4 regions of the Janthinobacterium sp. GW460-12-1-14-LB5 genome follow, and region 1 is predicted to be linked to each of the others. Evidence: predicted binding sites of a transcription regulator. Region 1 holds the regulator's gene; each other region holds the start of a gene.
The links. The regulator FNR, encoded in region 1, switches genes on or off when oxygen is low (the NO sensors DNR and NnrR bind a similar motif). The targets are predictions, from matches to a motif close to TTGATNNNNATCAA.

Region 1 (7,712 bases):
GTGACGGACAAATTGACAGCATGGAAGAAAATAAGGCATTAGGTGAACGCATTGGATAAAGCAGCGGCCATCGGCCTGCAAGGCTCGGTATGGATGACGGTGGGCGGAGAAAACCTGGGCGGCGCCGGCAGGGTGGAATTGCTGGGCGCCATCGCCGAGTGCGGCTCCATCACGCAGGCGGCCAAACTCGTCAAGATGAGCTACAAGGCGGCCTGGGATGCCATCGACGCCATGAACAACCTGGCCGGCGAACCGCTGGTCGAGCGTTTGACGGGCGGCAAGGGCGGCGGCGGCACGCGGCTGACGCCACGGGGACGCCAACTAGTCGACAATTTCCGCATCATCGAGCGCGAGCATGCCCGCTACCTGCGCCAGCTGGGCAGCCAGGCCGAAGGCATCGCCGACGATCTTTTACTCATACGGAGAATGGCCATGAAAACCACGGCACGCAATCAATTCCTCGGTAAAGTTGCTGAACTGAAACAGGGCGCCGTCAACGACGAAGTCACCTTGGAATTGCCGGGCGGACAGCATATCGTGGCCATCGTCACGCAGGGCAGCAGCGCCAGCCTGGGCCTGGTGCCGGGCGCGGAAGCGTTTGCGCTGATCAAGGCCTCGTCCATCATCCTCGTGGCCGATAGCGCAGGCGCGCGCTTTTCGGCGCGCAATCAATTGACCGGTGTGGTGACGCGCGTGCAGACGGGCGCCGTCAACACGGAAGTGGTGCTGGACTTGCCCCGTGGCGGCACGATTGCCGCCATCATCACGAACCAGAGCAGCACCGACCTGGGCATCGAGATCGGCAGCAATGTGACGGCGATTTTCAAGGCGTCCAGCGTGATTTTGGGCGTACCCGCATAAATTAATCTTTTAGGCGCGACAACCAATCCGCCGCCGCCGCCAGCGCCTGTTCCAGTTCCTGCGCCGTCTGCGCCAGCAGTGCCGGCACCTCGTCCAGGCGGCCCGCGTCGATGGCTTCCTCGGTGGCGAAGGCGGCGCGGATCAGGCGCTTCGTGCCCAGGGTGCCGACGGAGCCGCGCACGCTGTGCAGGATGCGCGCCACGTCGCTGTGGCGGCCCGCCTGCAAGGCCGTTTCGGCGTCGCGCACGGGCGCCATGCCCTTGTTCAACGCATCTTCCACCATGCGCCGCAGCACGCCGCGCCCTTTCGCGTCGCGCCCCATCACGCGCATCAGCGGCGCCATGGAAAAGACCTCCTCATCGGCGACGGGCGCCGGCCCCGCCGCCTGCACTGGCGGGCGCTTGGGCAGGTGGCGCAGGATGACTTCCATCATCTCTTCCACCACGACGGGCTTGGCGATGAAGTCGCTGATGCCGGCCGTCATGCAGCGTTCGCGTTCGGACGCCAGCACGCCGGCCGTCATGGCGATCACGGGCAGGCTCAAGCGCAGTTCCGTGCGGATGATGTGGGTGGCGCTGAAGCCGTCCATGACGGGCATCTGCATGTCCATCAGCACGATGTCGTAGCGCAGCGCCTCCGTGCGCAGCCGTTCCACCGCCTGCAAGCCGTCGCCCACCACGTCGAGGGTGGCGCCCATGTGTTCGAGGATGCCGCGCGCCACGGCCTGGTTCAGATGATTGTCTTCCACCAGCAGGAAATGCACGCCGGCCAGTTCCGTGCCCAGCGGCTGGTGCAGGATGCGCTGCTCGCCGCCGTCGTGCTTGGCAATCAGCGCCTGGTGCAGGGCATCGAACAGGCTCGAGCCCGTAATCGGCTTCATCAGCACCACGTCGGCCTCGGCCGCGCTGGAGATTTCCTCCAGGTGGTTGCGGGCGAAGGCGTTGACCATCACCACGATGGGCTGGCGCTGGCCGGCCGCCGCCTGGCGGATGGCCTTGGCCGTGGCCAGGCCGTCCATCACGGGCATGTGCCAGTCGGCCAGCACCACGTCGTACGGTTGCTGCTGCGCCAGGCGCTCGCGGTACAGCTCGATGGCGGCAAAGCCGGAATCCACTTCGTCGGCCAGCCAGCCCCATGCCTCGATCAGCTTGACGATCAGCTCGCGCGTGGTGCGGTTGTCGTCGGCCACCAGCAGGCGCAGCTGGCCCAGGGTGGGCGTGCGCCGCGTTTCGGCCGGCTGCGCCAGCATGTCGAACGGCACGCTGAACCAGAAGCGGCTGCCCTTGCCTTCGCTGCTGGCGACGGCGATGTCGCCGCCCATCATGTGGATCAGCTGCTTGCTGATGGCCAGGCCCAGGCCCGTGCCGCCGAAGCGCCGCGTGATGCTCTGGTCGCCCTGCGAAAACGCGGCGAACAGCTGCTGTTGCTGCAGTTCCGTCATGCCGATGCCCGTGTCGCGCACTTCAAAGCGCAGCCAGGCGCGGCCGTTGTCCTTCTCGGCCAGACTGACGGCCACCACCACTTCGCCTTGCTCCGTGAACTTGATGGCGTTGCCGGCCAGGTTGACGAGGATCTGCTGCAGCCGCTGGGCGTCGCCCACGAGGCGCCGCGGCACGTCGGGCTCGACGGCAATGGCCAGTTCCAGCTCCTTTTCGCCCGCATTCATCGTCATCGTCGTGGCCAGCGTGTTCATGACTTCGTCGAGGTCGAATTCGACGGGCGACAATTCCATGCGGCGCGCCTCGATCTTCGAATAATCGAGCACGTCGTTGAGGATGCCCAGCAGCGACTGGCCCGCCACGCGCACCATGGTCAGATACTTGCGCTGTTCCGTATCGAGCTTGGTATTTCCCAGCAGATACACCATGCCCAGCACGGCATTGAGGGGCGTGCGGATTTCATGGCTCATGTTGGCCACGAAATCGCTCTTCGCGCGGTTGGCCGCCTCGGCCCGGTCGCGCTCCTGCTCCAGCTCCGCCGCGCGCGCTTCGAGCTCCTGCTGCAGCCGGTCGCGTTCGCTCATCAGGCCGTTGAAGGCTTCCGTCAGCTGGCCGATCTCGTCGCGCTGCTGCACGGGTACGGGGGTGAAGCGGCTGCCGCTGGTGCGCAGCGCCTGCAGGGTATCGCGCAGGCGCACCAGGGGCGACAGCAGGCGCACGGTAACCCAGCCCAGCACTGCCGCGGCCAGCAGCGAGGCGAGGATGCTCCACAGCACCAGCCGGTACAGCACGCCATCGAACGGTTCGAAGGCGTCGTCGATGGGCAGCGAGGCGGCCAGCAGCCAGTTCACCGATTTCAGGCGCTTGAAGCTGTTGACGGCCGTAATGCCGCGGCTGTTGGTGCTGACCATGCTGCCTTCGCCATCGTCCTTCAGCAGCTGGGTCGTCGTCAGGTTGGCGTTCGGCAGGCGCGGCTGCAGCAAACGGCTGGTGTCCGGGTGCAGCACGTAGCGCGGCACGGCGCCGCGCGTGAGGATGAAGTAATAGCCGCTCTTGCCGATCTTTTCCGAGCGCAAACGGCCCAGCAGGTTGTCCTTGTACAGGCGCAATACGCCGATCACCACGCCGGCCACCTGGCCATCGGCGGCCAGCACGGGCGCTACCATCTGCACGATGGGCATGCCGCTCGATTTGCCCAGCATCGGTTCCGTGATCATGGGCTGGCGCGTGCGCAGGACGGTCTGGAAGTATTCGCGCTCGGCAACATTGATGCCGGCGCGCCCCGCCACTTCCGGCATGTCGGCCACGACGGCGCCATGCGCGTCGAGCACCAGCACGTCGTCGAACAGCACCAGCATCGAGCGGCGCGAATAGTATTGGCGCAACTGGGCGGGCTGGGCGATCAGTTCCGGCGGCTGCTGCCTGGCCGTCAGGGTGACGATCTGCAGCAGCATGGCCAGCTTGTCGTCGAGTTCGGCGGCGGTGCGGGTGATCAGGGACGACTGCTGGCTCAGCAGTACTCGGGTGAAATCGTCGCGCATGTGCTGCACCTGGATCATCGTGACCAGCGCGATCATGGCGATCGAGGTCAGGCTGGTGGCCAGCGCGACTTTTGCTTTGATGCCGAGAGGCTTCATGATTTCCTTTTCAGTACCGGGCGGCACAGGCGGCAGATAATGCTGTCAGGAATTTTCCTATCAATGCCCCAGCTTGGCAAGCGCCACCGCGCAAATTGCCCGCCCCGTACGGCCTTTTGACGATGTTGCCATATAATTAAAGTCGGAACGTCGTTTATTCAGCGAAATTGCGGTGAAATTGGCACACGGCAACCCTGTATGCAGTAAACTTGTTGTTGCATTTTCTAAAAGGTACCGACATGACTGAAGCGCTACTCACTCCAACCTTGCCCACCGTGAACGTGGAGGCGTTGCGTGCGCGATGCTCGACTTGCAGCATGCATCAATTGTGCCTGCCGATGGGCCTCGATGTGGGCGACATGGACAGACTGGACCAGATCATCGGCCGCCGCCGCAAGATCGTGCGCGGCGCCTCGCTGTTCCGCATCGGCGACTCGTTCCAGAACCTGTACGCGATCCGTCTGGGCCACTTCAAGACGTACCAGATCAATCCCGGCGGCGAAGAGCAGGTGACGGGTTTCCAGATGGCGGGTGAACTGCTGGGCATGGACGCCATCAGCGCCGACCGCCACCACTGTAATGCGGTGGCCCTGGAAGATAGTGAAGTGTGTGAAATCCCGTTTTCCAGCCTGGAACAATTGCTGGGCAACATGCCGACCCTGCTGCGTCATTTCCACCGCATGATGAGCCAGGAAATCACGCGCGAGCAAAGCGTGATGCTGTTGCTGGGCAATATGCAGGCGACGCAGCGTTTTGCCGCTTTCATCGTCAACCTGGCGTCGCGCTACGAGGCGCGCGGCTATTCGAGCAGCAAATTCCAGCTGCGCATGTCGCGCGAGGAAATCGGCAACTACCTGGGCCTGACCATCGAGAGCGTCAGCCGCTTATTGTCGAAATTCAAGAAGGAAGGCTGGCTGCGCGTCTCCAACCGTGAGATCGAGATCTTGCAGCCGGCCAAGTTAAAAGCTATTACGGCCGGCACCGACGTCTGCAAATAAGGCTTACAGCTCTTCATCGGCGTGCAGCGCGATGCTGCGCTGCAACGGCCAGGTCCAGATGCCGGACAGGCGCCACTCGCGCTTGTCGTTTTCCACCAGCACCTGCCAGCGGCTGCGCTCGAGCATCGGCAGCGTCACGGAAAAATTGCCGGCCGCATCGGGCTGCACCAGCAGCTTGATATCCTTTTCCGGCAACGTCGCATGCGCCAGGTGCAGCTGCAGCGGACCCTGGTACGCCTTGCCGAAGCTGTGCACGGAACCGCTGAGGCGCGCTGCAGCGACGTCATACGCCAGGCTGGTATCCATCGCCAGGTCGCTGGCGATCGTGTCGCGCTTCAAATCCTGGTTGATGGCCTTGCCCTGCTTGTAATAATCGCCCACCACCAGCGCATCGGGTTGCGTAAACGCAATATAGCCCATGAAACTGCCGACGACCACGGACAGGCCGGGACCGATCATCAGCAGCCATGGCCAGCGGTGCTTGTACCACGGGGCAACGGGAGGTTGCAGTTTCAGACTGTCGGACATGCTATTTCTCCTGTTTAAACGGCCAGTCCCCATGCGGGGACCGGCCTTCCTGCAACTTCGTGGCGGCGGCGAGGGCACCCGGTCCCCGTCCGCCTTTCCTTGTTAACGTGGCACGATGAATACCGCGCTTTCACGCACATGCAGCGACGGGTCGTCCAGCGATTGCAATTCGATCGCAATCTTGTTCGAGCCTTTCTCGCCGATGCCGTGCGGCACGCGCAGGCGGATCGGCCAGCCCAGCGTTTCCGTCGGCTGCAAGGTCACTTCTTCGCGCGTCAGCAAGGTCAGGCCCGGCAAGCCGGATGCGCTGATTTTGAAATGCTGGCTTTGCTCCGAGGTGTTCATGATCTGCAGGCGGTAGACGTTTTCGATCATGCCGTCTTCCACTTCGCGTCCCATCGAACCGCGGTCGCGGATCACGTCCATCTTCAGCGGCGTGCGCAGCGCCAGCGAAGTACACACGGCGATGATGATCAGGGCCAGGATGGAAGTGTAGATCAAGACGCGCGGGCGCATGGCGCGCTGGCGTATCTGCTTCGAATTGAAGTTGTTTTCCATCGCATGGTCGGTACTGTAGCGTACCAGTCCCCGCGGCCGGTCGACCTTGTCCATCACGGTATTGCAGGCATCGACGCAGGCGGCGCAGCCGATGCATTCATACTGCAGGCCGTTGCGGATATCGATGCCGGTCGGACACACCTGCACGCACAGGGTGCAGTCGATGCAATCGCCCAGCTTGTCGTTGTTGCCGGCCTTCTTGCTCATGGCGCCGCGTGGTTCGCCGCGCTTGGCATCGTAGGTGATGATCAGGGTGTCCTGGTCGAACATGGCGCTCTGGAAGCGCGCGTAGGGGCACATGTATTTGCACACCTGCTCGCGCAGCCAGCCCGCGTTGCCGTAGGTTGCCAGGCTGTAGAACAAGACCCAGAACCACTCCCAGGGACCGAAATTGAGCGTGGTCACCGCGTGCGCCAGTTCCTTGATCGGCGTGAAGTAGCCGACAAAGGTAAAGCCCGTCCACAGGGCGATGGCGCCCCATACCAGGTGCTTGGCCGTCTTCTTGAACGCCTTGCGCACGGAGGGGCCCTGCTTGTCGAGGGCCATGCGCGCGCTGCGCGTGCCCTCGATGCGGCGTTCGACCCACAGGAAGATTTCCGTGTATACCGTTTGCGGGCAAGAGAACCCGCACCACACCCGCCCGGCAATGGCCGTGACGAGGAACAACAAATACGCACAGATGATCAGCAGGGCCGCCAGATAGATGAAATCCTGGGGCCACAGCACGACGCCGAAAATGTAGAACTTGCGCGTGGTCAAATCGAACAGCAGGGCTTGCCTGCCATTCCAGGTCAACCACGGCAAGCCGTAGAACGCGAGCTGGGTAAGCCATACGCATACCCATCGCCAGGTAGCGTAGCGTCCTTTGGCCTCGCGAGGGTAGATTTGCTCGCGGGCCGCATACATCTTGATGACTTGAGGTTCCATTACATCATTTCACGGGCGTCTGGGGATTCGACAGGCTCCAGACATACGCCGACAGCACGTGTACCTTGGATTCGCCGAGGAAATCGCTGAAGGCCGGCATGGTGTTGGAGCGACCCTTGCGCACGGTTTCCATGATGGTATCGGCGCTGCCGCCGTACAGCCAGATCTTGTCCGTCAGGTTAGGCGAACCGAGCATCTGGTTGCCCTTCGCATCGGCGCCGTGACAGGCCATGCAGGCGCCGAACTTGGCTTTGCCCAGCACGGATTTGACGGGGTCCGAGGTGGAACCGGACAGGCTCAGCACGTAATGGGCCACGTTCTCGACATCCTTTTCGGAACCGAGCGCGGCGCCCATCGGCGGCATTTGCCCATTACGGCCGTGCATGATGGTGGTCTTGATGATGTCGGGATCGCCGCCATACAGCCAGTCCTTGTCCGTCAGGTTGGGGAAGCCCTTGTTGCCGCGCGCATCCGAACCGTGGCATTGCGCGCAGTAGGTCAGGAACAGGCGCTGGCCGATGGCTTGCGCCTGCGGATCGGCGGCCACCGTCTTCAAGTCCTGGCTCAGGTACTTGTTGAACAGGGGACCGTAGTCGGCTTCCGCCTTTTTCAGCTCTTCCTCGTACTGGCCCGTGGATTTCCAGCCCAGGCTGCCGGCGTAGTTGCCCAGGCCCGGATACAGAAACAGGTAGGCCAGCGCGAAGACGATGGTGATGTAGAACAACCACATCCACCAACGCGGCATCGGCGTATTGAGTTCCTTC
Region 2 (7,712 bases), on a different contig from region 1:
CAGCGGCAATATGGGCAGGGCCTTCTTGTTGGCGTGCTGCTCGCGGATACGTGCATAGTCGAGTTCGATGTCTTCCACGTACTTGTCGCGCTGTTCCGGCGTCAGCAGCGATTGCGCCACGGACACGGAACGCGACGCGTCCGGCACGTAGATGACGGGACCTTCATAGTTGTGCGCGATTTTCACGGCCGTGTGGGCGCGGCTGGTGGTGGCGCCGCCGATCAGCAGGGGGATCTTGAGCATGCGGAAATGTTCGTCGCGCTGCATTTCCTTGGCGACATACGCCATTTCTTCCAGCGACGGCGTGATCAGGCCCGACAGACCGATGATGTCGGCGTTTTCCACCTTGGCGCGGGCGAGGATTTCCGAGCACGGCACCATCACGCCCATGTTCACCACTTCGAAGTTGTTGCATTGCAGAACGACGGTGACGATATTCTTGCCAATGTCATGCACGTCGCCTTTCACGGTCGCCATGATGATCTTGCCTTTCGGCTTGGCCACGATGCCCGTGCGTTTTTCTTCCAGCAGCTTTTCTTCCTCGATGAACGGAATCAGATGGGCCACGGCCTGCTTCATCACGCGCGCCGACTTCACCACTTGCGGCAGGAACATCTTGCCTTGGCCAAACAGGTCGCCGACCACGTCCATGCCGGCCATCAGCGGGCCCTCGATCACGTGGATGGGGCGCCCGCCATTGTGCAGCAGTTCCTGGCGTGCTTCTTCCGTGTCTTCCACGATGAATTGCGTGATGCCGTGCACCAGCGCGTGCGACAGGCGCTCCTGTACGGTCCCTTCGCGCCACGCCAGGGTTTGCGCCTCGGCCTTGCCGCCCGCCTTCAGGGTACCGGCAAATTCGATCATGCGCTCGGTCGAGTCTTCGCGGCGGTTCAGCACCACATCTTCCACGCGCTCGCGCAGTTCCGGGTCCAGGTTGTCGTACACGCCCACCATGCCGGCGTTGACGATGCCCATGGTCATGCCGGCCTTGATGGCGTGGTACAGGAAGACGGTATGGATGGCTTCGCGGGCGGGATCGTTGCCGCGGAAACTGAACGACACGTTCGACACGCCGCCCGAGATCTTCGCGTACGGCAAGTTTTCCTTGATCCAGCGCGTGGCGTTGATGAAGTCGACGGCGTAGTTGTTGTGCTCTTCGATGCCGGTGGCTACGGCAAAAATGTTCGGATCGAAAATGATGTCTTCCGGCGGGAAGTCCAGGGCATCGATCAATAAATGGTATGCGCGGGCGCAAATCTCGATCTTGCGCTCGAAGGTGTCGGCTTGCCCTTTTTCATCGAAAGCCATGACGATCACGGCCGCGCCATAGCGGCGGCACAGTTTCGCCTGGCGCAGGAATTCTTCCTCGCCTTCCTTCATGGAAATCGAGTTGACGATAGCCTTGCCCTGCACGCATTTCAGGCCCGCTTCGATGACCGACCATTTCGACGAGTCGACCATGATGGGCACGCGCGAAATATCGGGTTCCGAGGCGATCAGGTTCAAGAAGCGCGTCATGGCGGCCAGCGAGTCGAGCATCGCTTCATCCATGTTGATGTCGATCACTTGCGCGCCGTTTTCTACTTGCTGGCGGGCAACGGACAAGGCTTCGTCGTATTGCTCGTTGAGAATCATGCGCGCGAACGCCTTCGAGCCCGTGACGTTGGTGCGCTCGCCCACGTTGACGAACAGCGACTCGTCGTTGACGACGAACGGTTCCAGGCCCGCCAGGCGCAAGTCGTGCGACGGGGCCGGCACGGTGCGTGGCGTATTTTTCGACAGCAACTCGCCGATGGCTGCGATGTGCTCGGGCGTGGTGCCGCAGCAGCCGCCCGCCATGTTCAAGAAGCCCGCGTCGGCAAATTCGCGCAGCAGGGCAGACGTGTCGGCCGGCAACTCGTCGAAGCCCGTGTCGCTCATGGGGTTGGGCAAGCCCGCGTTCGGGTAGATGCAAACAAACGTGTCGGCGATCTTGGCCAGCTCTTCCGCGTACGGACGCATCAGGGCGGCGCCCAGCGCGCAGTTCAGGCCGATGGTCAGCGGTTTCGCGTGGCGCACGGAATTCCAGAAGGCGGGCACGGTCTGGCCCGACAAGATGCGGCCCGAGGCGTCCGTGACGGTGCCGGAAATCATCAAAGGCAGGCGCACGACGCCAGGGTTTTGCTCGTAGTACAGGTCGATGGCGAACAGGGCCGCCTTGCAGTTGAGGGTATCGAAAATGGTTTCCACCAGCAGCACATCGGCGCCGCCTTCCACCAGGCCCTGCGTCTGCTGCAGGTAGGCGGCCACCAGCTGGTCGAAGGTGACGTTGCGCGCGGCCGGGTCGTTCACGTCGGGCGAGATCGATGCCGTCTTTGGCGTCGGTCCCAGGGCGCCGGCGACGAAGCGCGGCTTGTCCGGGGTGGAATATTTATCGCAGGCGGCGCGTGCCAGTTTTGCCGCTTGCACGTTCATTTCATAGGCCAGGTGGGCCATGTGGTAATCGTCTTGCGCGATCGTCGTGGCGCCGAAGGTATTCGTTTCGATCAGGTCGGCGCCAGCCGCCAGGTAGCGCTCGTGGATTTCCTGGATGATATGCGGCTGCGTCAGGGTCAGCAGCTCATTGTTGCCTTTGACAAACAGTTCGCGCGCCCCGCTGTCGGCCGGCGCGGCGAAATCGATGAAGCGGCCGGCGGGGCCGCCACGGTAGGCTTCTTCGTCGAGCTTGTATTGCTGGATGATCGTGCCCATGGCGCCGTCGAGGATCATGATCCGCTGCGCCAGGATGGCGCGCAAGGTGGCTTCGGTCGGGGACATGGCGGGGATCACGGTATCGTTCATTTCATGCTTTCAATAGGCAAACGGGCGGCGGCGCGGCGACAAGACTTTACGAGGCGGTTGCGGGCCAGCAGGATCAGCTGACGGAGAGTTGCCGGCCGGGTAGGGCAGGCAGAAGGTGGCAATCGCCTGATTTCACCGGGTCTAAAATTATACGGCATCAGGCTGCTTTGGTTTTAAGCAAAAGCGGCCGTTCGCCCCACGGCAGGCCTTCTTGCAACACATCGGCTTGCGCCACGCCTGCTTCTGAAAATGACATTCCTGAAAATCTTACTCAAAATGTTAATTCTTCCAGCAAAGTTGCCGGGAAGATATGGCGTCTAGGCTGTGGAAAAATTTCCACATTATTTACGCCATGTCGGCATCTTTTTAATGAATCGAATGGCAATAGCTGCAAAGGAAAGTAATTTTGATTTCAGCCAATACAGAGTGAAGGGAATAATGCCCAGAATAAAGTTTGCCAAGCAGATATTTTAATTATTATCAAAACCAATTGAATCAAAAGCATTAATAGTTGTCTTTAGGAATCGAATTAACCCATAATATTGGTTCTTCGAAATTAAATTCTCACCAAAAGTCACCAATATGTCACATTTATTCCGTGTCCTCCCCGGCACCGCGCTGCACCAACATGGTTGCCAGCCATGAGAAACCATTTGCTAGTTGCATTGTTTGTCATGCTGGGCCTGTCCGCCTGCGGCGGCGGTGGCGGTGGTGGTGGCGACACGGTGGTGGCGACCACCTCGGGCACTCCCGCCCTGATTCCTGCCGTGACGAGCGTTTCGGCGGCGAATGTTGCCGTCGGCGGCAGTCTGGTGGTCACGGGCACGAATCTGAGCCGCGTGACGGCCTTCCAGCTGGGCGGCGTGACGCTTGCCACCAGCGCCGCCAGCGACACCAGCGTGACCCTGGCCATGCCGGGCGCGCCCGTGACGGGCGCCTTGAGCCTGGTCAGCGCCAGCGGCACGGCGGCCACCAGCTATAACGTCAATGTGTACCTGCCTTTGAGCGTGGGCAGTGTCGCGCCATTGACAGGCGGCGTCGGTTCCAGCGTGACGATCGCGGGCGGCGGCATGGGCGCCGTGACGGCGGTACAGTTCGGCAATGGCGCGGCGGCGGCGCCGCAAAGCCAGACGGCCAGCAGCGTGACCGTGGTGGTGCCTGCGGGCGCAGCGACAGGCGCGCTGACGGTGCGCGGGCCGTACAACGATGTGGCCAGCAGCGACCCGTACACGGTCCTGGCCAGCGTGGCGGTGACGTCGATCACGTCGGCCGTCAATGGCGCGACCTTGTCGGTGACGGTGCAGGGCAGCAATCTCGACCAGGTAAGCTCGGCGACGGTAGGCAATACGCCGGCCGTCATCGTCAGCGCCAGTGCCAGCCAGCTGCTGCTGTCTGCGCCAGCCTCGGCAACGGGTAACGTGATGCTGTCGGCCGCTGCGCGCATCGCCGTGAATGCGGGCACGGTGTCGACCTTTACCCTGGGCAACATTGAATTTGCGCAGGTCATGAACCTGAACGCCAGCAATATGGCCTTGCGCTTGACGCGCAGCAAGCCGGCCGCCGTGCGCGTGTCCGTGCTGGCCACGCAAGCAGGCCTGGCCAGCCCGGCAGTGACCTTGAATGCGACCGCCGCCAATGGCAGCAACCTGGGCAGCATCGCGATGACGGGGCCGGCGCTCTTGCCGACGGCGAAAAGCGATTACAGTTTCAACGGCAATTTCAGTGCCGTCCTGCCTGCTGGCTGGATCTTGCCCGGCGTGCGCGTGCGCGTGACGGCCGTCGGCAATGACGGCGTGCAAGTGAGCCAGGAAGCGGCGCCCGTGGTGGCCAGCCTGGCCAGAATCCGTTTGGTACTCGTGCCCCTGAGCACCGATGATGGCGTGGCGCAACTGCCTGACGCCGAGGTGATCCGTGCTGCGTTGCTGCGCGTGTATCCGTATGCGACGGAAAACATCAGCATCACGACGCGCGCGGCTCTGAGCATGCCGGGCAGCAGCACGGCCGACAGCTGGTGGAGCGATGCCCTGGGCAAACTGGAAAGCAAGCGCGCGCTGGAAGACAGCGGCGCCTACTATTATGGTTTCGTGCCGAGAATGTCCGCCACCCGCGCCGCCGGCCTGGCCTATATCAACCAGCGCAGCAGCGGCAACGACTTCACGTCGGCCATCGGCCTGGATGCGCGGTTCAACAGCATCGCATCGGTCGATCCCTTCGGTAACCAATGGCCTGAATGGCTGACCACGCTCGTGCATGAGCTGGGCCACAACCACTCGCTGCAGCACGTTGCCTGCGGCGGCCCGGCCGGCGCCGCCGTCGACTACCCGTATGCGGATGGCAATCTGGGCCCGCAGCCTCTGTATAACAGCGACTATGCGGGCAGCATTGGCCAGCTGAGCAAGGCAGTGTATGGCGGCACGCCGATGAAGGATGTGATGAGCTATTGCAGCGGCGCCTGGTTCTCCGACTACAGCTATGCGCGGGTGCAGCAATTCCTGGACAAACGCAGCACGCAGATCACGGGCAGCAATGTGCTGGCCGCCAGCATGTCCGTGGCCGAGAATGGCTACCTGACCATTTCCGGCCGCATCACGCCGGCCGGCGTGGCCTTGCGCCCGGCCGTTGCCTCGTCCGCGCGCATCGGTGCGGCGGCCAGCGGCAGCGGCCAGGCATATACCCTGCGCGTGCTGACGGCGTCGGGACAGACTATCGACTTGCCTTTTGATGGCGTCTCCGTGGCTGACCATGGCGGCAACGCCATGAGCCATTTCCGCGTCAGCTTTGCCAATCCGGGCGACATCAGCGACGTGCAAGTATTGTCAAAAGGTAAGGCTTTAGCCAAGCTGGAGCGCCCGGCGCGCCGCAGCAGGGCCGCCGCCAACGATGCCACGTTCGATGCGACACAAAGCGGCGGCAAGCTGGCGCTGGCCTGGAATGCCGATGCGGAACCATACGCCGCCGTGCTGCACGTGGCCGCCGATGGCCGCAAGACGGTGGTCGCCAGTGACTTGACGGGTGGCAAAGCCAGCGTCGACGTCAGCGCCTTGCCGGCCGGCGGCCGTTTCGAGGTCAGCCTGTCGTCGTCCGTCGGCGCACGCCTGATGAAGGTGCAGCGCCGCTAAGCCAGCGGGCTGGATGTAAAAAGGGCTTGCCGCGGCAAGCCCTTTTTTTATGGCGCCAGGTTCTTAAACGAAACGCTTGCCTTCGAGCGGGAAGCCCTTGATGAACTCGGCTGCGGGCAGGCGCTTGCCGCCCGGTTTTTGCAGTTCCGTCAGGCGCAGCGAGCCATTGCCGCAAGCGACGACGATGCCGTGCTGGGCGTCGGCCGCCAGCACCTGGCCCGGCGCTTCCTTGCTGTCCGCGTCGAGCACGTCGGCGGCCCAGATCTTGACGGTCACGCCATCGACCTGGCCGCAGGCGCCGGGAAACGGATTGAAGGCGCGGATTTTCAGGCCCAGTTCCAGCGCCGGCAAGCTGAAATCGAGCGCCGCCTCGTCCTTGGCGATTTTTGCCGCGTAGGTCACGCCCGCTTCCGGCTGCGGCACGGCTTCCAGCGGCTGCTGCTGCATCTTGCGCAGGGTCTCGACGATCATCTTGCCGCCCAGTCTGGCCAGCTTGTCGTGCAGGGTGGCGGTGGAGTCGCCCGCCTCGATGGGGACGCGTTCGATGGCCAGCATGGGGCCCGTATCGAGGCCTTCTTCCATCTGCATGATGGTCACGCCCGTTTCATCGTCACCCGCCTCGATGGCGCGGTGAATCGGTGCCGCACCGCGCCAGCGCGGCAGCAATGAACCGTGGATATTGATGCAGGGTTTGATGTCGAGCGTGCTGCGCGGCAAGATCAAGCCGTACGCCGCCACCACCATCACGTCGTAATCCGTGGCCAGCAGGCGTTCGTGGGCCGCCTTTGCCTCGGCGGCGCGCTGCGGGTCCTTGCTGTCCATGCGCAGCGACAAGGGCTGCAGTACCTCGATGCCGTGCTGCAATGCATATTGCTTGACGGCCGAGGCGTGCATCTGCATGCCGCGTCCGGCTGGACGGTCTGGCTGGGTCAGCACCAGCGGAATCTCGAATCCCGCTTCGTGCAAGTCTTTCAGGGCCGTGGCGGCGAATTCAGGCGTGCCTGCGAAGATCACTTTCATATGGTTCCTTGACGTGAGGTGCGCAGGCCCGCGCCGGAGGCGCCAGGCTGGCATGGTGTTACGACTACTGTTGTTGCTTAGTCTATCAGCAGCGGCTTAGAAACGGCGGTTCTGCGCACGCAAGCTCGCTTCGCGCTCGAGACCACGGATTTCCTTGATCATCTTGGTCTTGATGCGGTTGCGCTTGAGCGGCGACAGGTATTCGACGAATACCTTGCCCAGCAAATGATCCATCTCATGCTGGATGCAGACAGCCAGCAAGCCATCGGCTTCCAGCTCGAACTGCTTGCCGTGGCGGTCCAGGGCGCGCACCTTGATGCGGGCCGGGCGCTCGACGCCATCGTAGACGCCAGGCACGGACAAACAACCTTCGTCGTAGACCTGCTTTTCTTCGCTGGCCCAGGTGATTTCCGGGTTGATGAACACTTGCAGCTGGTTTTTCTCTTCGGTGATGTCGATCACCATCATCTGGATATGCTCGTCCACTTGCGACGCGGCCAGGCCGACGCCGGGGGCGTCGTACATGGTTTCGGCCATGTCGTCGATCAGGGTTTGCAGGCGCGCGTCAAATTCGGTGACGGGCTTGGCGACCGTGTGCAGGCGAGGATCGGGGTAACGCAGGATATTTAATATGGACATACGGATTCGACTGGTTAAGGTGGGCGCCGGTGCGCCTGATTATTCATGCCTGGGCCATGCGGACGATGGCAGGGCTATTTTATTTTTGAGTACGCTATGGTCGGGCGCGTATGG
Region 3 (7,712 bases), on a different contig from region 1:
GAAGGAGCCATCGCCCGCCGCCGACATCGGCCTGGCCTGGAGCACTTTCCAGCAGCACGCCGCCGGCTGGACCCTGGCCACGGTGCGCCTGCCCACGCGCCCCGGTGAAACCGTGCAATTCACGTGGCTGGCCAGCGATGCGCCGCACGAACGGGCGCGCAGCCGCATGAGCATTGCGCCGGCCGACGGCATGGTCACGGAAAACGAGCCGTACAGCCAGCAGGCGCTGGGGCCGCGCCTCGTCAACATCATTTATCCGCTGCACATGGGCACGTATTTTGGTTTGCCGGGCCGCATCATCGTGACGCTCGCCAGCCTGGGCCTGCCCCTGTTCGCCGTCACGGGCTGGATGCTGTACCTGGGCCGCCGCAAGGCAAAACGGGCTGTGCAGGCGCAGCGGGCCCTGCTGGGTGCTGGCGCACCGGGCAAGACGGACACGGGCTTGCCCACCCTGGTGGCCTACGCCAGCCAGTCGGGTCAGGCCGAGCGCCTGGCCCTGGAAAGCGCGCGCGCCTTGCAGCAGGCTGGCGTGGCCGTCGACGTGCAGTCGCTGGAGCAGTTTGATCCCGCGCAATTGCGCCAGTACGAACGGGCCCTGATCGTCGCCAGCACCTTTGGCGAAGGCGAGGCGCCGGACGGCACGCGCCGCTTCGCGCGCCTGTTGCAGCAAATGGCGGGCACGCCGCTGGCCGGCCTGGACTTCGGCATGCTGGCCCTGGGCGACCGCCATTACAGCGCCTTCTGCGGCTTCGGCCATGCGCTGGCGCAACAATTACAAGCGCTGGGCGCCACTTCCCTCTTCCCGCTGATCGAGGTCGACAAGCATGACCCCGCCGCCCTGTCCGCCTGGTCGCAGGCGCTGGCCCGCTGCAGCGGCAGCGCCATTGACGCCATCGGGGTGCAGGAAGAAGCGTCGTACGCCGAGTGGCGCCTGGCGCGCCGCGTGCTGCTGAACCCGGGCAGCCTGGGTGGCGAACTGCATGAAATCACCTTGACGGGCCCGGCCGGCGCCAGCTGGGAAGCGGGTGCGCTGGCGGAAATCATCGGGTGCAACGCGGACGGCAGCGATGGCGATGCAGACATTGCCCATCACGCGCCGCGCAGCTATTCGCTCGCTTCGCTGCCCTCCGATGGCGAACTGCAATTGCTGGTGCGCCAGGAGCGCCATGCGGGCGGCGAAAACCAAGGCTACGGCATCTGTTCCGGCTGGCTCACACGCTTCGCGCCCGTGGGCGCCGCCATCCGCCTGCGCCTGCAAGCCAATCCCGCCTTTGCGCCCGCCCTGGTCGACATGCCCTGCATTTATATCGGCAACGGTTCCGGCCTGGCCGGCCTGCGGGCACACCTGCGCGCGCGCCAGCGGGCGGGGCTGGCCCGCAACTGGCTGCTGTTCGGCGAGCGCCAGCAAGCTTTTGACAGCGTCTGCGGCGCAGAGTTGCAAGGCTGGCTCGACGCTGGCCACCTGGCGCGCCTGGACCGCGTCTTTTCGCGCGATAGCAACGATGGCGGCAAACGCGAATACGTGCAGGACCGCCTGCGCGCCAACTCCCACGAACTGCGCGACTGGCTGGCGCAAGGCGCCATCGTCTACGTGTGCGGCAGCCTGCAAGGCATGGCGGCGGGAATCGATGCTGTACTGCAAGAAGTGCTGGGCCAGGACGGTCTCGACGCCCTGCTGGCGGCCGGATGCTACCGCCGCGACGTGTATTGATCTGCATCAGGCTAGCCCCCGGCAGCGCCCGGCTATGTGGGCCGGCGCACGGTCGGCGCCAGCCATCGGACTAGAGTGGGGACATGGCGGCAAACCCGCGCCGCCCCCCCTTCTCTGCGAGACTAGCCATGAAAAACCCCTGGATGAGCATGTACCTGAGCGCCGCCAACCGCATCGCCAACACGGCGCGCGGCCACGCCACGGCCGCCGTCAAGCGCGAAGCGGCGAAAAATACGCGGCAGTTGACGCAAGTGTGGTTCGATTCCTTTCTTCCGCCAACAGGCAAGCCCCGGCGCAGCCGCAAGGCAAAATAAACGCCGTCACGATCGGCAACTGGTGCAGTGCATCACAGCAACTAGTTGAAGTTTCAATCAGATGAACTAAACTGCAAGCATGGTAGTACATAGAACGTGACCGGCAGGCGCCGCATCCCCGCGCCGCCGCCAGGACACCGGGAGACGACCATGTTGACGCTCAAAGTGCTGCTCTGTCTCGCCTTGTCGGCCTTGCTGCTCGTGCCCCTCGTGCTGAGGGATGCGATGCAGACGTCGGCCGGGCAGCAGTTGCAGGTGCCGAATGTGGATGCGCAAGGCATGTGGGCCCACTGGCCTCGGCAATAAGACGCGCGGCTGAGAAAACGTCGCTGGCTGCGTTGCTTTGACTTGCCGTACTAGCGTACTGTCTGCGTCAAAGACGCCTTGCCAGCGGCGTTTTTCAGCGGCGCTCGGTAACACGGCGCATCGTTTAAAACCGCTTTGTTGCGGGTGGGGAATTGTTCCCTTCATCCATTTGTTTTTGTCTTGTTTTCCTCTTTGCCTCTTCACCATACTTTTGATCCAGATCATGGATTTCGCCCTTCGCTGCGCCCACACTGGAACAGTCCGCTTCGCACCGCGACGGACTTAACCTGGAGCATCGGCATGGGTAAATCGCATTGGAAGGATGAGATGGCGCTGGGCGTTCCCGCCATCGACGAGGCGCATGAGGCGCTGTTTCAGGAGCTGGCGCGGCTGCAGCAATTGAGCGACCAGCATTTCAGTGTGGCATTTCGCGAGCTGGTTGCGGCCGTCGAACGCGATTTCCGCGAGGAAGAGGATTTGATGGAGCAAATCGCCTTTCCCTCGCTGGCCAACCACCGCGAACAGCATGCGCGCGTGCTCAGCGGCTTGCACCATGCCTGGGCCGCCGTCGATGAGGGCGACCTGGAACAGGGGCGCCATGCGCTGTCGCTGTTGCCGCAATGGCTGATCTTTCACCAGGCCACGATGGACCTGGCCCTGGCGGCGGCGCTGGAACTGGTGCAGCGCCAGCCCAACTAGCCTCTACAGCAACAGCACCGTCGCCTGCTCGGGCAAGACCACGCGGTAATGTCCCGGATACTTGTCTTCGCCGTCGAAAATCTTGCAAAACACGGGCTGTCGGATGTCGTTGACGGCCGGCTCGCTCATGGGCAAGGTAGCGATCAGTTGATCGCCATCCATTAACTGCAAGGCGCTGCCCCGCTCGGCCGCGCAAAAGGCCAGCGCTTGCACATCGTCGGCGAACGGCCGCTTGTACCATGGCGTGATGGCCCGCACGGCGCGCCGCGCGTCGTGCAGGACTTGCCCCACGCGCGTGACGTTCCAGGCATCGCGCGCCACGGACGGCTGCAACACGATATTCGCCGTCAGCTCGCCCCTGCCCTTGTTCACCAGGAAGGAGCCGTCCTGCGCGGCGATGTCCTCGTTGAGCGGCACGACAAACACGCCGCCGTCGGACACCTTGATCGGCATGGGCGCGCCATTGCCTTGCAAGGCCACGCGCACGTCGTCGATGGTGGCGCTGAGCTTGGCCGGAATCAAGCGCAGGGCCATGACCACGCTGCCGCTCGACACTTGCCACACTTTCCTGGCCGTCAGATAACTTTCACGGTAAGCCGTGAAGCGCACGCGCGGCGCCTTGGCGTCGCCGCTGGCCGTGATCGTCACCGTTTGCGAGGGCAAGGCGTCCTCCGCGCTCGCCGCTGGCGCCGCGGCGGTGGCTGGCGCAAGCGGTGACGATACGGCGGCGGGCGGCACGCTGGCACTCTGCAGCGGCGCGGGAACAGCCGGCGGCGGCGCGTGTTCCTGGGCCTGGCCCAGCGACACGACACACAACCATCCGGCACAAGCGATCCATGTACGCATGCATTTCTTTCAATGAGGAAAATATTTTGTCAGCGCCTGCATTATCGCAGAAGGCCGGACGATGCGCCGCCCTTGGGCGGCCTGTACTCGGCTGCCTGCACTCCTTTGGTGCGCACGCTTGATTATTTGGCAAATACCACTTATATTGATAATGATTCTTATTCACATAATGTGAACGGAATCATGCACGCCCTTTCCACTGCCATGCGCGGGTGGAACTGCTATCCGAGCCAGATCCCGGGCCAGCGTCACGCCATCCCCCAGCTACTGCGCCACTCGCCAGACGAGATAGGAACACACACGACTAAAAATACTCCAGGAAAATAATGCAATCGACCACCGTCCTCTCTTCTTCGCGCCTGCCCGCCCTGCGCCCCCTGCCCCATTTATTACACATCAGTCTGCTCAGTCTTGCCGCCGGCGTGGCCCTGCCGGCACTGGCCGCCGACGCCGCCCCGGCCGACGTGACCATGCCGGCCGTCACCGTGCTGGGCCAGTCAATGGCCACCACGGAAGGCACGCAGTCGTACACGGCAGGCGAAACGCGCAGCGCCACGCGCATGGACCTGTCCCTGCGGGAAACGCCGCAATCGGTCAGCGTCATCACGCGCCAGTTGCTCGACGACCTGGGCGCCGTGCGCCTGGACCAGGCGCTGGCGCAGACGACGGGCATCCAGGTGGGCCAGAACGACACGGAGCGCACGACTTTTTATGCGCGCGGCTTCGGCATCAACAATCTCCAGATCGACGGCATGGCGCGCGGCGGCAATGCGCCGCTGCAAGACACGATTTTGTACGACCGCATCGAGGTCGTGCGCGGCGCCACCGGCCTGATGGGCGGCACGGGCGACCCGTCGGCCACCATCAATATGATACGCAAGCGCCCGGCGAAGGAATTCCAGGCCAGCGCCGGCCTCATCATGGGCCGCTGGGATGACCAGAGGATCGAGGCCGACCTGTCCACGCCCCTGAACGCGGAGGGCAGCGTGCGTGCGCGCACGGCCCTGGCCTGGCAAAAACGCGATTCCTACCTGGACATGTATCACGAACGCAAGACGGTCGGCATGCTCATCGTCGAGGCGGACTTGCGTCCCGGCACCCTGCTGACGGCGGGCGTCGACTTCCAGGACAACAAGCCCACGGGCGCCACCTGGGGCGCCGTGCCCTACTGGAATGCGGACGGCAGCCTGGCGAACTTGCCGCGCAACACCAGCTGGACGACGCCATGGAGCACCTGGGCCCAAAAGCAGCACACGGCATTCGCGTCGGTGGACCAGCGCCTGCCGGGCAACTGGAATCTTCACCTCGGTTATGCGCGCACGGAAAGCACGAACCGCACCACCGTCGCCTATGCGGGCGAAGGTCATCCCGATCCCGCCACCGGCACAGGCATGAAACTGTGGACGGGCGCACGGGGCGCGGGAGAAAGGAACAGCGACAATTTCGACGTCTACGCCAGCGGGCCATTTACCTTGCTGGGACGCAAGCACACGGCCATCATCGGCTGGAATGGCGACAACCGCCAGGAGCGTTCCCCCGGCGGCAAGGCGAAAATCGATTATGAACCTTTGGTCCCTGATTACCGCAGCTGGACGGGCAACATCCCCCGCCCCGTATTCCACCCGGATGGCTCGCATACGGAAAAAGTCACGCGCCTGGCGGGCGGCTATGTGGCCACGCGTTTGAGCCTGGCCGACCCGCTGCATGTGATCATCGGCGCGCGCAGCAGTACTTACCGCACGGACACGCGCAACTACAACACGCAAGGCGTGTACACGGGCAGCGGCGACTTTGTGGAAACGCGCAATGAAGTCACGCCATACGTGGGCGCCGTGTTCGATATCAACAAGCAATATTCGGCCTACGCCAGCTTCACGCAACTGTTCAACCCGCAATCGAGCAAGGACCGCAACGACAAGTTCCTGGCGCCGGAAACAGGCGACAATGCGGAACTGGGCATCAAGGGCGAATTTTATGAAGGCAAGCTGAACGCGTCGGCCGCCCTGTTCCACACGAAGAAAAAGAACCTGGCGGAACTCGACCGCACGGTGCCGCCCGGCTTTTTGCTGCCCGACGGCGGCCAGGCCATGGTGGCCAATGGCGCGGGCGTAACGGCCAAGGGCGTGGAATTCGACGTCTCCGGCCAGTTGTCTCCCGCCTGGGAAGCGAGCGGCGGCTATACCTATCTGCACGCGGCAGAGGCCGATGGCCGTCGCGCCGCCACCACACAGCCGCGCCATTTGCTGCGCCTGGCCACCAGCTACCGCTTCGACGGCAGTCTGGCTGGCCTGAAAATAGGCGCCAGCATGACGGCGCAAAGCGCCACCTACAGCGAATCGTGGTACGGCCGCCCGCCATCGAACGAGATGACGAATATCCCGCAGGCCGGCTATGCGCTGGTCAACGCCATGGCCAGCTATGCCATCAACCGCCACGCCAGCGTGCAGCTGAACGTGAATAACTTGCTCGATAAAAAGTACTACCGCAACGTGGGCTTCTTCGACGGCGTGTTCTGGGGTGAGCCGCGCAACGTCAGCCTGGCCGTGCGCACGGCGTTCTAAGCACGCCAGTGCCCGGGGGCGGGCAAGGTAAAGCCATCGAGCAAGGGGCCGCCCACGGGCGCCAGCACGGCGGCGGCGACTTGCTCGAACGCGCGCTGGCCAGCCGGCAAGTCGCTGGCGACCAGGCGCAGCGCGCCATCGAGCTGTGCGGCGATGGCCGCGTCGAACGCCTGCAGGCGGCGGAACTGGTGCTTGCCGCCGCCGCTCCACTGCCCTGCGGCGCGCAGGCTCAGGTCGGCCAGCGCTGCATACAGCTGGCAAGCGACGGCCAGCGCCTCGCCCGGGTGCGTGCTGTCGACCAGGTCTTCCAGCGCGGTGGTGATGGCGTAACGCCGGCGCTGCAGGTTTTCCACGTCGAGCACGGGCGGCCCGGCCGTGTCGATGGCGTGCGCCAGCGCGTGCAGTTGCGCGTAGTGTTCGCTTGCAGCGACGATGTTTTCCCCTTCGACGACCATCATCGCCAGCGGCACCGTGCCGCCAGGCGCATCCATTTCCTTGCAAAAATACGTGAACGTGGCCAGATCGTGCGCGAACAGTTCCACCGTGCGGCCTTCGGCAACGAGGGTGTCGCGCCAGGCGCAATCGACGTGCTCGAACAGCAGCAGCAAATCGATATCGGAACTGGCCGTTTGCCGGCCCGTGGCGAACGAGCCGCCGATGATGGCCGCCACGGCCGTGGGATAGCGTTCGCGTACCAGCCGCTGGGCAATGGCGCGGATGGTCTCGTAGGTGGGGATCGTCGTCAAAGCCGGTGCTCCATGTCGATAAAACACTATCCTACACGCAATACGCAAGCGGCCGCCAGCCTGCTACACTGGCACTCTCCGATCAAGGAACAGACATGGAATACGACTGCATCGTGGTGCCCTCGCCCGTGGGCGAACTGACCCTGGTGGCGCGCGGCGCGGCGCTGGCGGCCATCCTGTGGGAAAACGACAAACCGAACCGCGTGCGCCTGGGCGCGATGCGCGTCGACGATGGTTGCGCCGTGCTGCAGGAAACGGCGCGCCAGCTGGGCGAGTATTTCGCCGGCACGCGCCAGCGTTTTGACGTGCCGCTCGATTTCGATGGCACGCCTTTCCAGCAGGAAGTGTGGCGCGCGCTGCTGACGATACCGTACGGCCAGACGCGCAGCTATGGCGAGATCGCGCGCCAGATCGGCCGCCCCGCCGCCGTGCGCGCCGTGGGCGCCGCCAATGGCAGGAATCCCATTTCCATCATCGCCCCCTGCCACCGCGTCATCGGCGCCACCGGCGAGTTGACAGGCTTTGCGGG
Region 4 (7,712 bases), on a different contig from region 1:
TATTGGGCAGCCTGCCCGGCGAAAAATCGCTGGCGCACAGCCAGTACTATGCGCATCCGCAAAACAAGTTCTGGATGCTGCTGGGCGAAGTGCTGGACGTGGATTTGAAGAGCTTGCCCTATGAGGCGCGTCTGGCAAGCTTGCTGGCGCACGGCGTGGGCCTGTGGGACGTGGTGGCGCAGGCGCAGCGCACGGGCAGCCTGGACAGCAATATCCGCGCCCGCGACGACAATGACCTGGTGGCATTGGCCGCCAGCTTGCCGCAATTGCACACGATCGCCTTCAACGGCGGCACGGCCGCGAAGCTGGGCGTGAAGGTGCTGGGCGAGCACGCGCAGCGCTACCGCATCGTCAGCTTGCCGTCGAGCAGCCCGGCTTATACCTTGGCGTATGCACAGAAATTGCAGGCGTGGCTGTCGCTGCGCGGCCAACGGGAGCCGGCCGCGCGTTGATCGTGTTGCCGGCTTTACGCTGGCGCGTAGGCTTGCACTTCCAGCGGCTGTCCCTTGGCATCGAATCTCAGCGCCACGGACAGTTGCGTCACGCCGATGGTGGCCAGCGCATCGCAGATGTCGTCGACTTCGTCCTGCAGGTCGGCGGCCAGGTCCAGCGGCTTGTCGGCGCTGTGCAGCAATGCGCCGCCCGCCGTGCTGACGTTGACGCGCAACAACATTTCGCCGTGTTCATCGGCCGGGCCGACGACCACCGCGACGTCGCCCGCATCGACGTTGTTTTCCGCCAATGCATGGTTGATGCCGGACATCATTTGCAGCATCGCATACTCGCTCATGCCTTGTTCCTTGCCGCCGTGGAACAGGTCCTGGTAGAGGAAGCTGACTTCCAGGGCGCTGCCGGCCGGCGCCAGGCAGCGTTTCACCAGGTCGCCCACTTCCGTCGTCCACTGCTGGTAGCGGGCCATGCGCGCGTCGAACCAGGCGTCGAGCGCCGCTTCATCCTTCGGTTCCGCATAGAACGGGTCGTCCACGCGCTTCAGGGCAAAGCCCAGCAGGAAGCGCAGTTCGACGGCCGTGTCCTGCGGGCCGAAGGCCGTTTCGCTCCAGCCGACGATGCTGCTTTCCAGGCCCGGCGTGGCGACGATTTTCTTGTCCGTCATCGACGAATACGCATCGCGCACCATGTCATGCAGGTGGCTGTAGGTGATGCGGTCGATTTCATCGAGGTCGTAGGCATGGCTCATCAGGACCACCTTGGCCTTGGCGCTTTCCAATTCTGCTTGCTGGAAACTTTTTACCAGCGCTTCGAACGCATCCTGGTCCTGGAAACTGTCCGCTTCCTTCAGGCCGCCCGTGCTTTGCACCAGCAGGGGCACGACGAAGGCGTTGATTTCCATGGCCGGGGCGTTTTCGCGGCGGATCACGGAAATGGAGGCCGCTTCCTCGATATGGCTGCGCAGGTATTGGTAGGCGCCCACGTCTTCGTACTTGGAACGCTCGATGGCGTCGTACAGGATTTCATCCTTCTTTTGATTCAAGGCCTTGCGGATCAGGCGGCCGAACTCGACGGCTTGCTCGGCCAGCACCGTACCCTGCGATTCGCTGTCTTCCTGCTCCGCCAGGTTCAGGGCCATCGTGCACAGCATGCGCGTGACGGACTCATCCTTGTCTTCTGGCGTGTTGGCGGATTTACGGGGGACAGGGCGCTTATTTTTGGGCATGGCGATCAACAGGTTAAGAAATACGGTCAGGCAAACGGAAACGGGCGCCAGGACTCTGCCAGGCGCCGGGACGGATCATACAGGCGGACGCGGCCGCCTGATACCTCAATGGTCGGTATCGAACATCTCGTGCAGCTCGTCGAGCAGGTCGGCGGCTTCTTCCTGCGACAGGCCAAGATGCTGGCAAGCAAGTTCGCCGCCCTTGTCCCATTCGAGCGAGGTACTGTTGCCATGGTAGCGCTGAATGCCCTTTTCGGCCAGCAGCGACAGGGCGACGAGCGAGCGGATGGCGTCGTCCGTGGACGGGTCGGCCAGCACCGTGTAGTCGTGGTGGTGCAAAATCGCCCAGGAGACGTCGGAGGACAGGCCCCAGTTGCGCGCCAGCAAGCAGCCGATGGCCGCATGGTTGGTCTGGTGGCGCGCGTCTTCCAGGCTGGTAAAGCAGTTGTGCGCATCGTTGGCGGCCGCCGCGTACGTCTTGACGTAGTCGGGGAAGCGGTTCATCAGCAGGGGCACGCCGATATCGCAGAACAGGCCGAAGGTATGCGCGATGTCGGGCGGGGCGATGCGCAGCTTGCGCGAGGTAAATACCAGGGCGCGCGCGCGCTTGGCCGACACATCCCAGAAATTGGTCAGTTCCACGCCTTCCGCTTCCAGCGCCTGGCGCGCCAGCAGCCCCGTCATCATGGCGCTGCACTGGTTGATGCCGAGAAAATTGATGCCTTGCTCGACGGATTTGGCCTTGCGCGCGGCGCCATAGAATGGCGAATTGGCGAGCTTCAGCAGGGCGCCGGACATGCCGACATCGTCGGCGATAATGCGTGCAATTTTCCGCGGCGACGGGTCTTCTTCTGCCAATTCGCGCTGCAAGTCGACCAGCAGGCTGGGACGCGGCGGGATACGGATGGAACGCATCAGGGCGTCAACCGGATCTTCCTGCACTACCTGCTTTTGCGCTGCCGCTCTCATCATCATTGCCTTGCCTGTGGTTATTCTGTTGCGCACTGCCGCTGCCGGCCTCGTGGGCGTCTGGCGCAGTGCCCGACGATTATCGCTGTTTATGCATAGCAATAGTTCGTCTCTGCAAATTATTCTGGAAAAAATCCCCGTTTTGGCCTGCTCCATCCCCTGTTTTCGTCATTTTACGACGCTCCCTATCCCGGCACTCATGATGAAAAAATCAAGTTTTATTTGTTTTCAAGGTGGGGCCAGGCGTGCGGCGGACAGTGCGGCAGTACAATTGCCGGATGAAAAAAATCCTCGCCGGTATCGATTTTTCGGACGATTCCAGCAGCGTGGCGCGCCAGTTGATCGGCGTGACCGTGCTGGTCGATGGCGTGGGCGGGCGCATCGTGGAAACGGAAGCGTATGACCGGCTGGACCCCGCTTCGCACACGTATGGGGGCTTGACGCCGCGCAATGCGGCCATGTTCGGCCCGCCCGCGCACGCCTATGTGTACCGCTCGTACGGCATCCACTGGTGTTTGAACTTTGTCTGCCGCGAAGCGGGGCATGGGGCGGGCGTGCTGATACGCGCCATCGAACCCGTGGCGGGACTCGATGCCATGCGCCAGCGGCGCGGCGTCGAGGATGCCCGACTGCTGTGCTCGGGGCCGGGCAAGGTGTGCCAGGCGCTCGGTGTCACGCATCGCCACAACCGCCTGGCGCTCGATGCGCCGCCCTTCATGCTGCTGGCCCGTGAAGATGAGGTGACGGTGCAGGCGGGGCCGCGCATCGGGATTTCCAGGGCGATGGACACGCCGTGGCGTTTCGTGCTGGCCGGTTCGCGCTATCTGAGCAAACCGATGCGCACGCCTGTCATTGAGTCACCTCGCTAGCCGCGCCGGCGCTGCGGCGCATCCTTTGCGCCACGCTTGCCGGACATGCCGCGTAGCGGGCTGTGCAGCGCGCGTCGTTCCTGGCCGGGCGTCCTGGCGGGGTCTTGAAAGGCGTCGCCGTCCGCGCTGGCGGGCGCCGCCGGTGTGGCTGGATCCAGGGTAAAGACGCTGACCGCCGCCGACAGTTTGACGGCCTGGCTCTGCAAGCTGGCCGCCGCCGCTGCCGCCTGCTCCACCAGGGCCGCGTTTTGCTGCGTGACGTCATCCATTTGCGCCACCGCCTGGTTCACTTCCGTGATGCCGGACGCCTGCTCGGCGCTGGCCTCTTTCACGCGCTGGATGATCTCGTTGACCTGCTGCACCGAGGCGACGATGGCGCCCATGCTGTCGCCCGCCAGCTGCACGGCCACGCTGCCGCCGTCGATGGTGGTGACGGACGTGGCGATCAGTGTCTTGATCTCTTTGGCCGCCTGCGCCGAGCGCTGCGCCAGGGTGCGCACTTCCGACGCCACCACGGCAAAGCCGCGGCCCTGCTCGCCCGCGCGCGCCGCTTCCACCGCCGCATTCAGCGCGAGGATATTGGTCTGGAAGGAAATTCCGTCGATCACGCCGATAATATCCACGATCTGGCGCGAATTGGCGCGAATTGTCGCCATCGTCGTCACGGCTTGCTGCATCGACTCTCCCCCTTGCACGGCCAGGGTGGACGCTTGCCCCGCCAGCTCGCAGGCCAGCTGGGCGTTGTCGGCGTTGTCATTGACGGCTTGCGTCAGCGTTTCCATGGCGCTCGACGTTTCTTCCAGCGAACTGGCTTGCATTTCCGTGCGCGCCGACAAGTCCAGATTACCGGTGGCAATTTCGCGCGAGGCCGTGTCGATCGATTGCACGGCGCCCATGATGGTGCGCAAGGTCTGGTTCAGGTGAGCGATGGTCTGGTCCAGCACGCGCGAGGTGGCGGCGATTTCGTCATTGCCCTGCTTGGGGGCGCCGGCCATCAGCTTGCCTGCCGCCAGGTCTTGCACGGCGTCGGCAATGCCGCGGATTTCCACCAGCATGGCGCGCCGCACCAGCATGGTCACCACGATGGAGACGAGAATGGACAGCAGCACCGTCAGCAGCAAGCTCCAGCCCAGGCGGCGAAACTCGGCGCTGGCCGTCGCATGGGCCTGGCTGCTGAGCGTCGTTTCCAGCGCCGACAGCTGCGCCAGCTGCGTATTGAACTGGCCGAATTGCGTTTCCGCCTTGAGCATGGAATTGGTGGCGATCGACTGGTCCATCTGCGCCATTTCCATGGTTTCCAGCACGGCCTTGCGGTAGCCGGCCAGGGCCGCGATGGCCGCATCGACCAGGCTGCGCTCGGCGCCCGTGGCCGTGGCGCGCAAGGTGGCCAGCTGGGTGCCGATGGCCGCGTGACGCGCCTTGATCTGCTGCTCCAGCGTATCGAGGCGGGCCTTGGCGAAGCTGCCATTCGTCCACGACAGCAACTGGTACATATTGCCATGCACATGCTTGGCCTCCCCTAGTACGTCGGCGGCAGCTTTCAAATGCGCGATGCGCACCCGCACCATGTTTTCCAGCGAGGCATTTTGCCGCACCATGCCATACCAGGCGCCGCTCGAGCTGAGTATCAGCAGCAGCAAGACCAGGGCGGGCGCCAGCAATAATTTTGGTCCGATGCGTAATTGATTGAGCATGCTTGACTCCTGGCTATGGCTGTTTCAGGCACTGGCGGCGCACAGCGTTCGTGTACGCCGCCGTTGCCTTATTTTTTGTAGATACCCGCTTCCAGCACCACATCGTTGACGCGCAGGATGTACGTGGTCTTCGGCTCGATCTTGCCGGTGGTGGGATTCTTGTACTGATAATCGACCCAGCCCTTGCCCTGTTTTTGCGCCAGCTCAATGATTTCACGGCGATATTTCTTGCCATTCGCATCGGGCACATCCGTCAAATCCTTGCCCACGATGGAAGGATTGATGGGGTGGGCCAGCACGATGCCCGTCTTGATGTCGCGCATGTCCACATACAGCGAGCCTTGGACGAAGTCCGGGTCTTTCGCCGTGATTTTCTTCATCATTTCTTCCTTGCCATGCGCCTTCATGAAGGCGGCGCCCCGTTCGGCCATGGCGATGGCGTCTTTTTCCGTTGGTTCGACCGCGGCACTGACGCTGCCGCCGGCAAATGCCAGGCACAGCAGGCTACCCGTGAATAAGCGTTTCATGAAAGCTCCTTGTGGTATCGAGGGATGTGTTGCCAAGTCGTAATTTACGTCGCCGTCGGCGGCATCAAATTGCGGTGGAACAAACTAAGGTGTTGCTTGTAGGCAGCGTGCAACGGATCGACGGGCTTGTTGATATGTAGCAATTAGGTTCCATGCAGCAAGAATTATGATGACTTTCACAGCATGCCGCGCTGGGTTGGCATGGGGGTATAAAGGGTGAAATTGGCTGATATACGGCTGATTTCATGGAAGTTGTCGCTATTTATGGCAAGGAGCCGACCGTGTCCGCATTCACTACCGAGCCGTTTTCACCCAAGTTCAAGCCGTACACGCGGCAAACCATTCAACAGGCGCGGCAGTGGGAATGGCTGCCGGAAGAGCAGCGTGAAGCCGTGCAAGTGGTTTCGCACGTCTTGCCATTTCGCACCAATGAATATGTGCTCGATCAGCTGATCGACTGGAACAACATCCCTGACGATCCTATCTACCGTCTCGTCTTTCCCCACCGCGACATGCTGCCGCCGGAGCAATATGCGCATTTGCGCGACCTGGTGCTGGTGCAGCGGGACAAGGCTGCCATTGACGCCTATGTACACGGTATTCGCCTGGGCATGAATCCCCATCCGGCCGGGCAGATGACGCATAACGTGCCCAGGGTCAATGATGCGCCCGTGCGCGGCTTGCAGCATAAATATGCGCAAACGGTGCTGTTTTTCCCCAGCGCGGGCCAGACTTGCCACGCGTATTGCACCTTTTGCTTCCGCTGGCCCCAGTTCGTCGGCATGGATGACATGAAATTCGATGCGCGCGAATCGCATGAGCTGGCCGCCTACCTGAAACTGCATCCGGAAGTGACGGACGTGCTGATCACGGGCGGCGACCCGATGATCATGAACACGCGGCAACTGGCGGCCTACCTGGAACCGCTGCTGGCGCCGGGCCTGGAACATATCCAGAACATTCGCATCGGCACCAAGGCGGTGGCGTATTGGCCGCAGCGCTTCGTCTCGGACCGCGATGCGGATGACTTGATGCGCCTGTTCGAGCGCATCGTCAAGGCGGGCAAGAACCTGGCCGTGATGGGCCATTACAGCCACGCCGTCGAGTTGCGCCAGGACATCGCACAGCAAGCCGTGAAACGTATCGTTTCCACGGGCGCCACCCTGCGCACGCAGGGGCCGCTGATTCGCCACATCAATGAAGATCCGGCATGCTGGGCCGAGCTGTGGCAGACGGGCACGCGCCTGGGAGCCATTCCGTATTACATGTTTGTCGAACGCGACACGGGGCCGCGCGGCTATTTCGAGTTGCCGCTGGCGAAGGCGTACGAAGTCTTCCAGGCCGCCTACCAGATGGTGTCCGGCCTGTCGCGCACGGTGCGTGGGCCATCCATGAGCGCGTTTCCCGGCAAGATTGTCATCGATGGCATCGTCAGCATCAATGGCGAGAAACTGTTTGCCCTGCAATTTTTGCAGGCGCGCAACCCGGACTGGGTACGCCGGCCGTTTTATGCGAAGTTCGACGCGGAAGCGACGTGGATGGACGATTTGAAGCCGGCCTTTGGCCACGAGAAGTTTTTCTTTGAAACGGATGAACCTCTACCGCACATGCCGCACAAAATCATCCGCCTGGCGCAGGCTGCCTGAGCATGCCTGCCGCCGGTGCGCCTGCCCGCTCCGGCGTGGCCGTGTTCTGCCTGGTATTTCTGCCGTTTGCGCTCGGGCATTACCTGTCGTGCCTGCTGCGCGGCGTGAATGCCGTGCTGACGGCGGAGTTGCTGGGCGCCATCGCCCTGACGCCAGCGCAGCTGGGCCTGCTGACCAGCGCCTTTTTTCTCGCCTTTGCGCTGGTGCAATTGCCGGTTGGCATGGCCCTCGACCGTTACGGCCCCCGCACGGTGCAACTGTGGCTGCTGGCGCTGGCGGCCCTGGGCGTGTGGCTGTTCAGCCGGGGCCACAGCTTTGCCGAGCTGATGTGG

Region 2: a site for FNR is predicted at 3,291-3,304, ahead of AC07X6_RS08285 (IPT/TIG domain-containing protein). Genes of this name have one in related genera too.
Region 3: a site for FNR is predicted at 2,543-2,556, ahead of AC07X6_RS09465 (bacteriohemerythrin). Genes of this name have one in related genera too.
Region 4: a site for FNR is predicted at 5,864-5,877, ahead of AC07X6_RS00960 (KamA family radical SAM protein). Genes of this name have one in related genera too.

The regions. Positions count from the first base shown of each region.
Region 1 is NZ_JBWKYD010000013.1:66,483-74,194, reverse strand. It holds gene AC07X6_RS15115 (sulfate/molybdate ABC transporter ATP-binding protein) at 1-59, shown strand, start outside; gene AC07X6_RS15110 (TOBE domain-containing protein) at 94-861, shown strand; gene AC07X6_RS15105 (response regulator) at 863-3,937, opposite strand; gene fnr (fumarate/nitrate reduction transcriptional regulator Fnr) at 4,177-4,935, shown strand; gene AC07X6_RS15095 (FixH family protein) at 4,939-5,463, opposite strand; gene ccoG (cytochrome c oxidase accessory protein CcoG) at 5,566-6,948, opposite strand; gene ccoP (cytochrome-c oxidase, cbb3-type subunit III) at 6,953-7,712, opposite strand, start outside.
Region 2 is NZ_JBWKYD010000006.1:212,948-220,659, reverse strand. It holds gene metH (methionine synthase) at 1-2,820, opposite strand, end outside; gene AC07X6_RS08285 (IPT/TIG domain-containing protein) at 3,474-5,939, shown strand; gene fmt (methionyl-tRNA formyltransferase) at 6,003-6,959, opposite strand; gene def (peptide deformylase) at 7,056-7,598, opposite strand; gene AC07X6_RS08270 (hypothetical protein) at 7,591-7,712, shown strand, end outside.
Region 3 is NZ_JBWKYD010000007.1:188,348-196,059, reverse strand. It holds gene AC07X6_RS09480 (PepSY domain-containing protein) at 1-1,711, shown strand, start outside; gene AC07X6_RS09475 (hypothetical protein) at 1,840-2,025, shown strand; gene AC07X6_RS09470 (hypothetical protein) at 2,176-2,331, shown strand; gene AC07X6_RS09465 (bacteriohemerythrin) at 2,632-3,030, shown strand; gene AC07X6_RS09460 (hypothetical protein) at 3,034-3,876, opposite strand; gene AC07X6_RS09455 (TonB-dependent siderophore receptor) at 4,203-6,437, shown strand; gene AC07X6_RS09450 (nucleotidyltransferase domain-containing protein) at 6,434-7,183, opposite strand; gene AC07X6_RS09445 (methylated-DNA--[protein]-cysteine S-methyltransferase) at 7,279-7,712, shown strand, end outside.
Region 4 is NZ_JBWKYD010000001.1:191,409-199,120, forward strand. It holds gene AC07X6_RS00930 (DNA-deoxyinosine glycosylase) at 1-452, shown strand, start outside; gene AC07X6_RS00935 (hypothetical protein) at 467-1,675, opposite strand; gene AC07X6_RS00940 (HDOD domain-containing protein) at 1,781-2,647, opposite strand; gene AC07X6_RS00945 (DNA-3-methyladenine glycosylase) at 2,923-3,513, shown strand; gene AC07X6_RS00950 (methyl-accepting chemotaxis protein) at 3,510-5,207, opposite strand; gene AC07X6_RS00955 (cache domain-containing protein) at 5,276-5,734, opposite strand; gene AC07X6_RS00960 (KamA family radical SAM protein) at 6,016-7,380, shown strand; gene AC07X6_RS00965 (MFS transporter) at 7,383-7,712, shown strand, end outside.